Regions from separate parts of the Anaerobacillus sp. 63XJN7_5_ISO-PGPR-S23-430 genome, predicted to be linked through region 2. Evidence: predicted binding sites of a transcription regulator. Region 2 holds the regulator's gene; the other holds the start of a gene.
What was found. The regulator NrdR, encoded in region 2, represses ribonucleotide reductase genes. The targets are predictions, from matches to a motif close to AACACNATATATNGTGTT.

Region 1: a site for NrdR is predicted at 1,779-1,796, ahead of AC0VYJ_RS14140 (vitamin B12-dependent ribonucleotide reductase). Genes of this name have one in related genera too.

The regions. Positions count from the first base shown of each region.
Region 1 is NZ_CM149686.1:2,676,707-2,684,715, reverse strand. It holds gene AC0VYJ_RS14150 (rhodanese-like domain-containing protein) at 5-376, opposite strand; gene AC0VYJ_RS14145 (lipoate--protein ligase family protein) at 675-1,505, shown strand; gene AC0VYJ_RS14140 (vitamin B12-dependent ribonucleotide reductase) at 1,910-4,474, shown strand; gene mntR (transcriptional regulator MntR) at 4,772-5,218, shown strand; gene AC0VYJ_RS14130 (patatin-like phospholipase family protein) at 5,296-6,201, shown strand; gene AC0VYJ_RS14125 (SA1362 family protein) at 6,338-6,727, opposite strand; gene AC0VYJ_RS14120 (DUF1385 domain-containing protein) at 6,750-7,697, opposite strand; gene AC0VYJ_RS14115 (YqhR family membrane protein) at 7,921-8,009, shown strand, end outside.
Region 2 is NZ_CM149686.1:2,999,442-3,007,450, forward strand. It holds gene AC0VYJ_RS15800 (putative sporulation protein YtxC) at 1-212, opposite strand, end outside; gene dnaI (primosomal protein DnaI) at 314-1,246, opposite strand; gene AC0VYJ_RS15810 (replication initiation and membrane attachment family protein) at 1,262-2,608, opposite strand; gene nrdR (transcriptional regulator NrdR) at 2,682-3,140, opposite strand; gene AC0VYJ_RS15820 (cytosolic protein) at 3,214-3,603, opposite strand; gene speD (adenosylmethionine decarboxylase) at 3,756-4,145, opposite strand; gene AC0VYJ_RS15830 (glyceraldehyde-3-phosphate dehydrogenase) at 4,652-5,680, opposite strand; gene coaE (dephospho-CoA kinase) at 5,852-6,445, opposite strand; gene ytaF (sporulation membrane protein YtaF) at 6,462-7,094, opposite strand; gene mutM (DNA-formamidopyrimidine glycosylase) at 7,160-7,990, opposite strand.

The DNA of each region.
Region 1 (8,009 bases), 320 kb from region 2:
CTTTTTATTTTTTCTTTACTTTGCCGCCCCATTTTTTGAAGCCGCCTTTTAATTGATAAAGATCTTTAATGCCATGTTTTCTAAGAATGCTTGCAGCACGAGCTACAATAATTCCGTTGTAGTCGTACATATAAACTGGCTGATCTTTGCGGATTTCTTTAATTCGCATTTTTAGCTGACTAACAGGGATGTTTCTTGCCCCTAGAATATGGCCATTATCAAATTCGTTTGGTTCACGAACATCAATCAGTTGGGCTTTACGATAGCCGGCACGGAATTCTTCCTCCGTTAACGTTTTCAAATTCCTCTTTTGCATGTATCGAGTAATGACAACATACACAATGATCGCGACGAGTATTGCGATAATCCATTCCATAAACTTTGTTACACCCTTTCAAGTAAAATCGACAACTTTAAGTTTACACGTCTTTTCGGCTTTCCGCAAAAGAAAAAAGGAATAACTATAAAAAGAATAGGTAGTATTCAGTAATTAAATCAAATTTGTTCTAAATTAGTTGGGATAGAGGAGATTCGCCTATACTCGAAAGATCGAAAAACCAATAATGTTCAAGACATAGCTAAAATAATTGAGAGTGTTCATTGGTCATCCATTTTCTCCTCTGCTAGAATAGGGAAGGTGTTAGAAAACTGACAGTGATAAAGGAGTTCCGAAAATGAAGCAATGGGCATTTATTGATTCGGGAGAACGTTCTCCAGCTTATAACATGGCACTTGATGAAGCATTATTGAAATGGCATAGTGATGGGACTATCCCCCCTGTTATTCGATTTTACGGGTGGAATCCCCCAACACTTTCAATTGGTTATTTCCAGCGTATCGAACGTGATATTAATATGGATGCTGTAGAAAAAAATGGTCTAGGGTTTGTGAGACGCCCTACTGGTGGAAGAGCTGTCCTTCATGATCAGGAAGTGACTTATAGCGTTATTGTCTCTGAAGATTATCCAGACATGCCCTCAACCGTAACAGAAGCGTACCGGGTTATTTCAGAAGGGTTATTGATTGGTTTCAGAAAACTTGGATTGAATGCTTATTTCGCTGTTCCTGAAACGGATGCAGAGAAAGAAGAGCTACGTGCACCAAGGTCGGGTGTATGTTTTGACTCTCCATCCTATTATGAACTTGTTGTAGAAGGGCGAAAAGTCGCTGGGAGCGCTCAAACTCGTCAAAAAGGTGTCATTCTCCAGCATGGATCGATTCTTCTTGACATTGATGAGGACCAATTGTTTGATTGTTTCAAATTTAAAAATGAACGGATACGTGAGCGGATGCAGCGAGGTTTTAGAAAAAAGGCTGTAGCTATTAATGCACTCCGTGAAACTCCTGTATCGATATCAGAAGCGGTTAAAGCTTTTTATGATGGTTTTCAACAGGGGCTTGATATTGAATTGGTTCCATATCAACTAACGGATGAACAAGAGTCCTTTGTTGTTCAACTAGCAGAGGAGAAATACGCTAGCAAGGAATGGAACTTTAGCAAATAAGCACCTTCGTTGGGTGCTTTTTCCTATTGACTTAACAAGAACAAATGTTCTAATCTTAATCATGGTCTGTTAACTAATTAATTTTTGTCTCCTATGTTAAAAAGGCAGAGTGTGGAAAAATGTGCAATAGACAAAATTCCTCTTTTTTCTCTATTCTTCTAATCTAACCTTTATTTATCGAGGAAAACCTTTCATTTTCACTGGATTTGAAAGTTGACAAATCGCTAAAGTATTCGCTCTTTTACTATATGTAGTATTGATTGAAGAATTCTGAACACTATATATGGTTAAAAATGATTGTCTGGTTCGTGTACATGTGCTACTATTAATCAAGACGATTTATCATAGCTACATACATCTAGAGATGCTCTTAAGTGTATAAATGTCGAAACGGAGGGGTTTATATGACAATACAAACCAATGAAAAAAGAAGATCTATTAACATTGAGCAGTTGAATAAGGATATTGAAATGTTTGCGCAGGTTCATCCGATTACAGAGGATATGCATCTAACTCACAAAGGTGTTAGTCGTCTTGTGATGCTTGACCGCTATGCATTTAAAGATACAGAGAAAAAGACATTACAAAAAGGTGATTTTGTTGTCTTAACGATTAAAGAAGATCCAAAATTTCCAGCAAGAGGTCTTGGGTATATTGAAGAATTCGATCTTCAATCTAAGAAAGCAACTGTAGCTGTTCATGAGGATTACGTTGGCGTTTTAGACACAGAAGAAGAAAGAGAATCAGGTATTATTGTCCGTTCGTTGGATGTCATAGAAAAGCCCTTGGAAGTATATTATGAGCAAATTGCTCGTCGTAATGCACGTGGTCTTGCTGATGTAGAGAAAACAGATGGGGAAAAGACATATTGGGAAGATCGTTTCTATAAAGAACTTTCATCAATGAACTTTGTTCCTGCAGGACGTGTGCTTTACGGAGCTGGAGCTGATACGGAAGTGACGTACTTTAACTGTTACGTTATGCCGTTTCCACAGGATTCAAGAGAAGGTATTTCTGAACACCGTAAACAAGTAATGGAGATTATGAGTCGAGGTGGTGGAGTAGGAACGAACGGATCTACACTTCGTCCTAGAAACACGCTTGCTAGGGGTGTGAATGGTAAATCATCAGGTTCGGTTTCATGGCTGGATGATATTGCAAAGCTGACGCATCTAGTGGAGCAAGGTGGCTCAAGACGTGGGGCCCAAATGATTATGCTCGCTGACTGGCATCCTGATATTATTGAATTTATCATTTCAAAAATGCAGAATCCACGCATTCTTCGTTTCCTTATGGAGAATACAAAGGATGAACAAATTAAGAAACTTGCAGAAGATAAGTTGAAATTCACACCGCTCTCAGAGTCGGAAAGATCTATGTACCAAAGTATCTTAAACTACCGTAGTATTCCCGGAACAGGTGGCTTTGAAGAAAAAGTGATGCAGGATGCGCAGGATAAGCTTGCAACGGGTGGAACGTATTCTGTCCACAATCCTGACTTCTTGACTGGTGCAAACATCTCGATTTGTTTAACTAAAGACTTTATGGACGCGGTTGAAAATGATTCTGAATATGAACTTCGATTCCCGGATGTAGAGAACTATACGAAAGAACAAATGGCACTTTATAATGAGAACTGGCATGAATCAGGGGATGTACGTGACTGGGAGAAGCAAGGCTTTCCAGTAAGAACTTATCGTAAGGTTCAGGCAAAAGAGCTGTGGGATTTAATTAATATTTGTGCTACTTACTCTGCAGAGCCAGGTATCTTCTTTATTGATAATGCAAATGAAAAAACAAACGCAACTTCTTACGGTCAAAAAGTTGTCGCTACTAACCCATGTGGTGAGCAACCATTAGCACCTTACTCTGTATGTAACCTAGCAGCAGTGAACCTTGCTGAGATGGCTAATAAGGAGACAAAGACTGTTGATTTCGATAAGCTGAGAGAAACGGTTGAAGTTGGCGTACGCATGCAAGATAACGTTATTGATGCGACACCTTACTTCTTAGAAGAGAATGAGAAGCAAGCTCTTGGCGAACGTCGAGTAGGACTAGGAGTAATGGGGCTACATGACCTTCTTATATACTGTGAAACAATATATGGATCAGAAGAAGGGAATAATTTAACAGATCAGATTTTTGAAACAATTGCTACAACAGCTTATCGTGCTTCTGTGGATCTTGCTAAAGAAAAGGGAAGCTTCCCTTTCCTTGAGGGTGAAACAGTTGCGGAAACAAATAGATTACGTGAAGCATTTGTTAACACAGGTTATATGCAACAAATGCCAAATGACCTACGCGACAGCATTATGGACTATGGTATACGTAATTCACATCTTCTAACAGTTGCGCCTACTGGTAGCACTGGCACGATGGTAGGGGTTTCTACCGGTCTTGAGCCTTACTTCTCTTTCTCTTATTACCGTAGTGGACGACTTGGTAAATTTATCGAAGTAAAAGCAGATATTCTTGCAGAGTACTTTGAAAGAAACCCAGAAGCTGATACAGAAAACCTTCCGGAATGGTTCGTTTCAGCAATGGAGCTCGCACCAGAAGATCATGCTGACACTCAGTGCGTTATTCAACGCTGGGTTGATAGCTCGATTTCAAAAACTGTTAATGCTCCAAAAGGGTATTCAGTGAAACAAGTGGAAGCAGTTTATGAGCGTCTATATAATGGAGGAGCCAAAGGCGGTACCGTTTATGTAGATGGTAGCCGTGATTCTCAGGTTCTAACTCTTAAAGCAGAAGAAAATTCATTTGAACAGCTTGAGTTTGAAGATGGCATGCAAGAAAAGAAGCAAGTAGTACTAGTTGACACGATTACAGATCTACGCTCTACAGACGTTACAATCGGGTCTGAAGTAGGTAATACGTGCCCTGTTTGTCGAAAGGGTCAGGTAAAGGAAATGGGTGGTTGCAATACTTGTGATAATTGTGGTGCACAGCTGAAGTGCGGACTTTAATAGCTAACTGATGTAAGGGAAGGATAGACGGAAACGTTTATCCTTCATCTTTTTGTGCGTAGATTAGGGACATTTTTCGCAAGTGCTGTTGGGGTGTTCAAGTGACTTTGTATTTTATCCACTAATTTACAAAACCGATTAAATGAAATATGATATAATATCTGCTCTACATAAGAGTATTAGAACTGAGTTAATGCAGTTAATAGAAGCTTATGGAACCTTTCCTTGTATCCGCCCATACTATGGTGTATGCTTTTATTAACTGGCTTAAATGGAATAAAAGATGGAGGGAATCCAATGGCCACTACTCCCAGTATGGAAGATTATATTGAACGTATTTATGCACTTATAGACGGAAAAGGGTATGCTCGCGTATCAGATATCGCGGAAGCATTAGAGGTACATCCCTCCTCGGTAACCAAAATGATTCAAAAATTAGATAAAGGTAAATATGTCGTATACGAAAAATATCGCGGCTTTATGCTTACTCCTAAAGGGAAAAAGCTAGGAAAGCGACTCGTTGATCGCCATGCTTTGCTTGAACAATTTCTAGGTGTTATCGGGGTTAACGAAGAGAATATATATGAAGATGTTGAGGGTATTGAACATCATCTAAGCTGGGACGCTATCGATCGCATTGGTGATCTTGTCCAGTACTTTGAAGAGACAAATGTACGAGTGGATGAACTTAGAGAAGTGCAACGTAAAAATGAAGAAGCACACGAGGAACAATCCGAAGTTTAATCGGGTTGTTTCTTTTTTTTGTACTAAATTCCCCCGTTAAAGCTTAGGCTTTAATAAGGTGGGAAGGAGGTTTGAGAGTGTACATTGATGGCGTCTTTTCAGGTGGCGGAGTTAAAGGGATAGCGCTAGTGGGAGCACTTCAAGCCGTTGAGAAAAAAGGCCTCGAATTTAAACGTACAGCGGGCACGAGTGCTGGAGCTATAATTGCATCTTTAATTATTTCAGGTTATAAGGGAAATGAGTTAGAAAAGATCTTGCTCGATACGGATCTAACGACACTACTCGAAAAAAACTCGGGTTATACATTCCCGTTGATACGGTGGTTGATGTTGTATTGGAATCTTGGACTCTATTCTGGAAAGGACCTAGAATTATGGGTTGGGGATTTATTAAAAAACAAAGGCATTGAAACATTCGGTGATTTACCCGAGGGATCACTGAAGATTATTGTATCCGATATATCGAAAGGTAGGCTTGTCGTTATACCTGATGACTTAGCACAGTACGGCTTCGTACCAGAGCGGTTCTCTGTCGCGAAAGCTGTTAGGATGAGTGCGAGTTTACCATTTTTCTTTAAACCTCAACCGCTCTACTCCATTGATGGTAAAAAGCACTATATGGTAGATGGCGGAATTTTAAGTAACTTCCCTTTATGGATATTCCAACCTCCTGAAAATAAAAAACCACAAAGACCGGTATTAGGCTTTCAATTGAGTGCAAACTTTAACCACGTTCCTGAAAATAAAATTACAAATGCTGTTGATATGTATCAGGCATTATTTGAAACAATGAAGCAGGCTCATGATGCTCGATATATTGAAGAACAAAAAGCCAAGAACATTGTGTTTATACCTGTGGATCATGATCTGACGACAGCTTTTAAACTAGAGAGACAAAGTCAAAAGAAACTAATCTTGTTAGGAGAAGAGCGAACCTCTCAATTTCTCAATACGTGGAGAAAATTGCCTGACAATATTACATGAAAAGGTGGCTGATTTCATCAGCCACCTTTTCATATTTATGTTAGTTTAGTTACTTCCAAATAGAAGGAGTTTTCCATTCAGGACAATGACTTTTTATTAAGTCGCCCAATCTTATCGGTAAAACAAGTGAACCATGTTAAAAGAGAGCTCTGTTTTTCTTTTTTCCTTTACGTCCTTCGATTACGGTAAAAGGATTTTGTTTTCGATCCTCCTGTAAAGAGCGCTTTCTAGGAGAAAGACGTTTAGATGGAATGACACGAAGGTGAGGTGCATTTCTTCTTGGTGTAGCTTTTTTCTTTTTCATTTTGGTTGATTGTTTAACGGCCTTTTGATAAGAAGTTGATTGTTGACCCATTCTTCTAGCCATTAACTTTCTGACAACGAAGATCATGATTGCAGCAATCGCAGCAGTGATTAGAAGTTGCATGAAAAGTCCTTGAGGGTCTGTGACCATTTTCCAAACAAAACCAATAGCTGCTAGGCCAATTAATAAATAAATTAGAGGTTGAACAACACGGCGCGACAAATGATTCACCTCCTGTTCATCTTTACACAACTTTTGTGCTTGAATCGTCTTCCTCTCGTTGTTTATCTCGAGAAAGTAGTTCATTAAATGAGTGGATTGCAACATCAACTTGTTTATCATCTGGGTTTTTGGTTGTTAGTAGCTGAACCCATAACCCAGGATAGCCAAGCACTTTTAATACAGGAACTTCTCTAACTTTATTCGTTAATTGGAGAACTTCGAATGAAACTCCAAGAACTACCGGAATTAATGCAACACGATAGAGTAACCTTACCCATAATGGATCAGTAGGAACAAGAAGATAAATAAATACCCCAATGACTACTGTGAAAAGGATGAAGCTACTTCCACATCGATAATGAAGACGCGATTGCTTTTGAACATTCTCTATTGTAATAGGAAGTCCTGCTTCATAAGCGTTGATGACTTTATGTTCAGCGCCATGATATTGAAAGACTCTTTTTACAATTGGGGTTAACGAAATAAAATAAATATACCCAAGCAATAGAATGAGCTTAATGAAACCCTCAATCAAGTTCTGTACAACGTGCCCTGGAAATATAAACTCAAGTGAGGCTGCGGCTAAGGCGGGTAATATAGTGAAAATCGTTTTTACGAATGCAAACGAGATAACGCCTATGGCTGCTGCACCTAATAAAAGCGTTATTTTGGAAGGCTCTTCCTTACCTAACACTTCCTCATCTTCCGAAGGGTCCACATCATAGCGTTCACTTGAAAAATTCAAATGTTTAGTTCCATTGCCACTGGCGTCGATAATCGCAACAACACCACGTATGAATGGGATTTTCTTAAGCTTTGTTCGGATAGGCTTCGGCTGCTTCGGAACTTCTAAATAATCAATTGAATCATCCTTGCGCCGAATGGCGGTTACAGACGTATGTTTCCCTTGAAACATAACACCTTCAACAACCGCTTGCCCGCCATAAGCAGGCTTATTTGTATCTGACAATATCTCTCACCAACCTATTGTATGAAGTAGAATGTTTTGAAGCGATCAAACTCTAACAAATTGTACTTTATACCATTCTACAAGAAATAGGCAAAAACCTCTAGGTAATAGATTGTAATAATCATTTTCCCCAACACCGGCAATTTTAATCTTTTCAATAGACAATTCTTCTAATAAATAATTCCATCATCAACAGGGAATGCTTAAGGGGGAGGTGAGTGTTATGGATAAAGAGAAGCAGAAAGATGGTAAAGAGAATGAGCAACTTGAACAAAATAAGCAGGAGCAACCTTTATCTTTTACATCAAAAGT
Region 2 (8,009 bases):
TCCATCCAACGCTTCTCATAGAAGGTACTCACACAGTTAGCAATGCATTGAGAAATCTGATAACACAGTTTTGTATCATATGGGCCTATCGCAACAGAAAGACTTAACTCTTCTTCATTTACAATGACTGAGTCACCGATTTTAATGAACTTGTTCAATTGATCGAATACAAATTGGAAGTCATCTATATCAGTAAATGTTATCGAAACCAACGCATTCCCTCCTGTCCACTACCTTCTCATTAGAATCTATATGGCAGAATATGCGAAATGATGTATAGAACCAAAAAAAAAGCCTTCCGTAATGGAAGACTTTAAACTCGTCTATTTTTACCCTCTAAAAATACAGGCGTGGTAAAGTGCTTAATTCGCTCCATAATCCGCTTAGCTTTCGTTTCTTCAATTCCACTTTTATGGGAATAAGCTAAATGATCTTCAAGCAAAGCATAGTCCAGGTTAGATGAATACAGAGTTGGTAACCCCTCAGTCATACGATATTGTAATAAAGTTCCAAGAATATCATCTCGTACCCAACTTGAGATATTTTCCGCTCCAATATCATCAAGTATCAAGAGCGGTGTTTCTTTTAAATAATCAAGCTTTTCATCAATAGATTGATCTTGAATGGCGCTTTTCATTTGACGGAAGAAATCCGGAGTATAAATAAACTGAGAACGAACCCCTTTTTCTTTCGCCAGCTGGTTTGCAATAGCCCCGAGAATAAACGTTTTCCCTACCCCAAAACCTCCATGAATATAAAGCCCTTTAGTGGTTTCACCAGGAACGAAATCTTCTACATATTGAATCGCCGTCCCAATCGCTTCAATTCTAACAGGATCTTCATCATCCAAATCCGCGAAGGTAGCCTGAAGAATTTCTTTCGGAATATAGTAGCTTTGAATCATCTGATTACGCTTTTTGTTCTTATCATCTTCAATTCTTGTTGGACAACGGTTGTAGCGAATATCAATCACCGAACGATTAATAAATAGCTCAGGCTCGTACCCCTCCATCATATTAATGCAGTTCGAGAGACCAGGGCATCCTTCACATCGCTTTGCTTGTGTTGTATATTCATATAGTCTTGCAAGACTTCTATCAATTATTTTGTCATCGACCTCGTCATGCTCTTCAATAAATGCACGAATATCTTCATCGGCCATAATAGCCTTCTTCATCTCTTGGTACTGTTCCTGGAATTTCTTATTGCCTGGCATCTTGTTAAATGATTCCTGGATTGATTCCATTCTTGTTCACCCCGCTTATTTCTTATATTTACTTAGCATCTTTTTAAGCTGATCCTGTTTCTCAGATCGCTCCTCATGAGACATATCCGGTTCTTTTTGATCTGAAATCCATTCAGGCACTTTGTCTTTTCTAGCGGCAGGTTTCCCACGATTGGAAGAGCCTGTTTTTTTCTTGGCCGGTTGCTGAAGCTCTTTAATGGCAAGGTTCATTGCTTCTCTTACTGTCTTTACCCTTGCCCTTGCCCAGTGACTCGCAAACTTTTCTACATAATTCTTCGATAACTTCTTATCCTGCGTTTCTAGAATGAAATCAAGTAAGACATTCATAACACCAGGAGTCAGCTTTTGTTCATCCATTATTCGCTCCACAAGCTTCATATCTGCTTCAGAAGGTTTTCCCCCTTCAGCTGCCCGCTGAAGAATATCATATGGCGTCATCTGTTCATATCTCTGCGCCGCTTTCTCTTCTTCTGTCTCAGGTTCTTTCTTATGAAACTCTTGTAAAGAAACAGGTTGACTTCTATATTGGAGAGCAGGCACTTTGCCACGATTTTCAAGCGCGAACCAACTGCTTACTTCCTTTCGCAATAGATCATCAGAAAGTTCGTCATGGTGAATTGCAGCTTGTTCCACAATCCGGCCCATTTCATATGGTTCAATTTTATACACAAAAGCAAGTCGCTCAATCGTTTTCTTAACAGACTCTGTAAACATTTTCTCAGTGACAATCATATCAGAAATGTGCTGCTTCATCATATCGAAGTCGAATTGCGAAGAAGTAAAAACAAGGCCTTTATTTTCATCACGTTTCTCTATCGTTACTTCCTCTTCTACTTCGCTCATACCAGTCATTTCAGACGGGTGAAGAGAATCGTATACTTCATTAAATGATGCAGTCACGTCACTATACTCAGCTAGATCTGCCTTTTCCACTGTGAAGTGCTTTTTTAGATCATTGTATCGATTACGTCCTAATCGATTGAATAAATAAATATTCAGTACGCCATCATTGAAGAAGCGTTCCGGTGTGAGAGGAGCTTGCAATTCATAAGTAAAATGTCTAGGATCTCCACTGTCTTTTACATATGTTTTCAACAGGCCAATTCCTTCTAATTTACGTCTCTCTTCAAGTACTCTCTTCAAATCCCATCTCATCATAAGTAGCAAATTATGATGAGTCATTGTTGTAACAAAATGATTCTGCTGCTCATGAGCACTCCAGAGAGTCATATAAAGACTGTAGGCCGGAGCCCCGATTAAAGGTTGATATAACAATGTTAGTACTCTTCGATCATACTCGTGCAAAAGTCCGGATGCTTCAATCTGAAGCGTATCAACAGGAAGAAGTTCTTTCCAATGCATATGCTTCACCTTTGTATTCCTCATAATTTTTGAAACCGTACAAAAAAAGAGCTTACGCGAAGCTCCCCCTTTGTTATTCTGCTCTGTTAATTAATTCTTTTAATTCGCGGATAAAGACATTAATATCTTTAAATTGACGATAGACAGAAGCAAATCGAACATAAGCAACTTCATCAACCTTTGCCAGCTGATCCATAACAAGCTCTCCCACAACATCACTACTGATCTCGGAAGCTCCCTGATTACGAAGATCACGTTCGATTTCATTAACAATTGTTTCTAGAGTTTCAAGTGGAACAGGCCTTTTTTCACAGGCTTTAATTAAACCTCTAAGAATTTTATCCCTGCTAAACTCTTCTCTAGTTCCTTCTTTTTTCACTACTATAAGCGGTATTTCTTCAACTGTTTCAAATGTCGTAAATCGATACGTACACGATTCACACTCACGGCGCCTACGAATCGAACGGCCCTCGTGAACCGGCCGAGAATCAAGCACCCTTGTACCATTGTGATTGCAGTTGGGACAACGCATAAGATCATCTCCACTAAACGAACAAGATTTCTACTACTATTTTAGCATAAAATGTGTCAAGACACACCTACCCTTAAAACTGCTCAGAAATCCCTGTTCCGATTAACGTAAGTTTCTTTTTTAAATCATTATAAATGGTTGCAATGACTTTCTTACTGTATCCGAAATCAACTGGAAGTGGCGTCTCTGTTGAAACAGAGAAATCAACGGCAGTTCTATAAGCACGAACCGTGACAACTGTTACAACAATAAGGGCCTTTTTAGGACCTTTCACTTGAAAAACAAATTCTCCACGCTCCGGAGAATTCGTAACGATTTCACCTTTATAGTGTTGTTGAAGGACGGCTTTCGCTTCTGTAAAAGCCTGTTCCTTTGTCGCTTTAAAATAATGGGTTTTAAGAGCATCATTCGGATGTCTTTCCCCAGTTTCAGAACGGTTGCTAAAAAATTCTTTTATTCCCACCCCAGGTCCTCCTCTATTTTTTTTAAGAATAGCAATAAATGACTGATAAATCAATCACATTGAAAGGAATAGGACCGATAGGAAAAGCGAGATGTCTTCTTAGTGAATATAAAAAAAGAGTGCACTGAGCACCCTTTTCAATCATTGTATTATTATGAAGTAAACGCTGACTGTTCTTCTCTAACTTTAGGTTTGACCGGACCCATGCCTCGAGGAAGTTCAATGTTTTCTCGTGAATCTGCACCGAGAGCATCAGCAATATAGTTAGCCGCAACGTTCGGATCAAGATCTCCACAAGTATATACATCAATACTTGCATAACCATGTTCAGGAAAACTGTGAATCGTTAAGTGTGATTCAGAAATAATAACAACACCACTAACGCCTTGTGGAGCGAATTTATGAAATGCAACTTCACGAACCTCAGCACCGGACTTAAGAGCAGCTTCAACAAACGTTTCTTCAATAAATTTCATGTTGTTTAATTTTTCAATGTCACAGCCCCATAGTTCAGCAATGACGTGACGACCCATTGTATCCATAGCAAAATTCCCCCTTTAAATTTACTCATGCATTGATTAGCATGCGGTATCGAAAATCCACCACGGGGGAAAGTTAGTCCGATGAGGTCCTAACCCTTTAAGTAGTTTTCAATGCCAAATTGCTATAAAAGAAGTTCACGAAAAATAGTATAAGGCTTTTAAAATAGATTTGCAAGAATAAATTAAAGAACCTTTTTGTTAGTTCGTCGTTATTGAGCATTAAAGCTCATTATATTCTTATATGACTAATTTTATCCTATTAACTGTAGTATGATTCAATCATTCAAATATATTTGGTTTATCGTTAACTGCTCCTTTAACTAAGATGTGAATTTCGCGAGTACTATCATTACGTTATTTTACATACCGACTATATTAACGAGCCTTGTTGATTTTTGTAGTATTTACGCGCTGTGTCAACCCATTGATTCGAACAAAAATCGAGCTATCAATAACACAAGCTTATAAAAAAAGAAGCGGTGATATACCGCCTCTTCTCCCACTTTCTATACGATTGCTTTCAATCTCTCGGGTATTCTTTCTCCCACATACTTCGCCATATCAACAACTCGGCATGAGTAACCCCACTCATTATCGTACCAGGCAAGGACCTTTACTTTCTTATTCTCAACGACCATTGTAGAAAGTCCATCGACAATCGATGAATGATCATTTCCGTTGTAATCAATGGAAACGAGAGGTTCATCAGAGTAGCCAAGAATTCCTCGAAGCGGTCCCTCGGAAGCAGCCTTTAAAGCATCATTAACCTGATCAATTGTCACATCCTTCTCAAGATCTACTACAAGATCTACAAGTGAGACATTTGGTGTAGGTACACGAAGTGACATGCCGTTAAGTTTCCCCTCAAGGTGTGGTAAAACTTTAGAAATTGCTTTTGCCGCTCCTGTCGAAGTCGGTATGATTGACTGACCACAAGCGCGAGCTCTTCTCAAATCTTTATGGGGGTTGTCGATATTTTTTTGGTCATTCGTATACGCATGCACAGTTGTCATCATTCCCGAGACAACACCAAAGGATTTATCAAGCACCTGTACTACAGGAGCAAGACAGTTGGTTGTACAAGAAGCGTTTGAAAGAACGTGATGTTTTTCATTTTTGTATTCGCTTTCATTTATGCCCATCACAATTGTAAGATCTTCATTTTTACCAGGAGCTGTTATGATTACCTTGGTAGCACCCGCATCAATATGATAGGCTGCTTCTTCTCTTGTACGGAATTTACCAGTGGCTTCAATCACAATATCGATCCCCATATCCTTCCAAGGAAGACTTTTCGGATCACGGTTGTTTAAAACAACAACTTTTTTACCATTAATTTTTATCCCGTTTTCAACAGGGACTACTTCTCCATCAAATGTACCGTGAATGCTATCATATTTAATTAAATGGCTGAGCGTTTCCGGCGGATAGCTAGCGTTAATTGCCACAACTTCTAAACTATCTTCCATAATTGCCTTTCTAAATACCATACGCCCAATTCTTCCAAAGCCATTAATCGCTACTCTTGATTTCATCCAGCGTTCCTCCCGCCATATATGTGTTATACTTATTTCCCCTATCACAAAATTAGTATAACATATAATATGCAATTGAAAAGATTAATTTACACTATTTTTGTAAATCGTCATATATCTGAGCAATCGTCTAAATAAATACAAAAAAACACGCCAGAAAGGCGTATTTTTTTAAATGATTTTCCATTTAGTTAGAATGTTCCTAAGCTGCTTATCTGTTTCTTCACGTGTTCCCATATTATCAATCACTTCATCAGCAAGCTTTTTCTTCTGTTCGATAGGCAATTGAGAATGTATGCGATCAGTTGCCTCTTCTTCTGTACTACCGTCTCGCTCCACTAATCGTTTCAACTGGACGTCAGCATTAACATAGACAAGAAGTGTTTGATCTACCATATGAGTCAGTTTACTTTCAAATAACAGCGGAATATCGAATACCACGTGAGCGTTTCCTTGTTCTTTATAAGCTGCAGCTTCGTCAAGCATTCCTTTTCGAATAGCGGGATGAAGAACACGATTTAATTGCTTACGCTTGTCATCGTCCTTAAAGATAACAGAGCCAAGCTTCTTCCGATCAAGCCCACCATTATCATCCTTCATTTCCTCTCCAAACAAACGAAAAATCTCTTCTAGAGCTGGCTCACCAGGTTCAACCACTTTTCTTGCCATCACATCTGCATCAATTATTGGTATGTTATATCGGCGAATCATTTCTGCCACAGTACTTTTTCCACTAGCAATTCCACCGGTAAGTCCTATATCCATCGTATCTTCTCCTTTCCTACATTCTCATAAAGCCCAGAATGATGAGTAAACACCCTGGTAAAAAAGAAAGTTTATCCATCCATTTAATATTTGAAGTGAAGTTACCAAACTTAAGACCTAAAAGCAGGAATAACGAACTCATACATGCGATTAAAAGAGAAGTTTCAATTGGTGGAAACCCAACCATTGACGCACCAATCCCTGCTCCAAAGGCATCTAGCGACAATGCTGCACCGAGCATGATAGCTTCAATACCTGTAATCGTACCGGAGTCATCAAAATCGGCTGTTGTCGGCTTTCTTAATATACTGATGACCACTCCAAGCGAGCGAATTTCATAATGAAGAAGGATTCGCTCTGAAACAGTTTTTTCTGCTTCTTTATTGTTACGAAACATTTGATACAGCACCCAGCCACCAAGCGCAATAAGGATGCCGCCTCCAATACGCTGGGCTAATATATCTGATATCCATAATTGTAAAAGGGACCCAAACCCCATAGCGACCAACATGGAGACCGCCGAAAAGATTGAAATAATGAGAATTGACTTAAAAGGAATCCTCATTCTTCGCAAGCCATAAGTTAAGCCGACCCCAAATCCATCTACACTTACTGCAAGTGCTAAGAAACAAAGAGAAACCCAGTACATAGGCGAGCTCCTTCCATACTAAAATCTTAAATAGTATATGAAAGCAGCCCATCCAACGCTACGAATCACTCATTTATCTGACAGTCAGGACAAAATGTCGTACCGCGCCCACCGACTACGATTTTGGAAAGTTCTCCATTGCACCTCTTACACTCTTGACCTGCTCTACCATAGACAAATAAACTGTCCTGATAAGTTCCAACTTTTCCCTGACTATTTACATAGGAACGTATTGTACTTCCACCTTTGTTTACAGCATCTTTTAACGTATTCACAATCTCAGCATGAAGCTCTTCAATTTCGTTTTCTTTTAACGTTGAAGCCACTCGCTCAGGATGAATACCAGCTTTAAACAATGCCTCATCCACATAAATATTTCCTAATCCCACAACGATTGTTTGATCTAATAATACCGTTTTTACTTTCCTAGAAGTCTTTTTAAACCCCTGTTGTAAAACTTCTGGGGTAAACTGATCAGAAAATGGTTCATAACCTAGCTGAGCAAGCGGCAACTCATTTTCTTCTACTCCAATCGGAAACAAGTGCATCGTGCCAAATTTACGTACATCATGGTATCGAAGTTCTGTCCCATCATCAAAAGTGAAGAATACGTGAGTATGATGATCAAACTCTTCTTCTATAGATGTTAACTTATATTTCCCTTCCATTCGAAGATGCGAAACGATCACATCATCCTCGAGTATAAGCTTTAGAAACTTCCCTCTTCTTCTTACACCCTTAAATGTCTGTCCAATCACCTTCATTTTAAATGCTTCGACATCATCAGGTTTCTTGATGATTTTTGGCCATTTTACTAATACATTTGTAATTCGTTTCCCTACGATTAATTCTTCGAGCGTGCGTTTAACTGTTTCTACTTCTGGTAATTCAGGCATTATTCCCTCTCCTTTGATG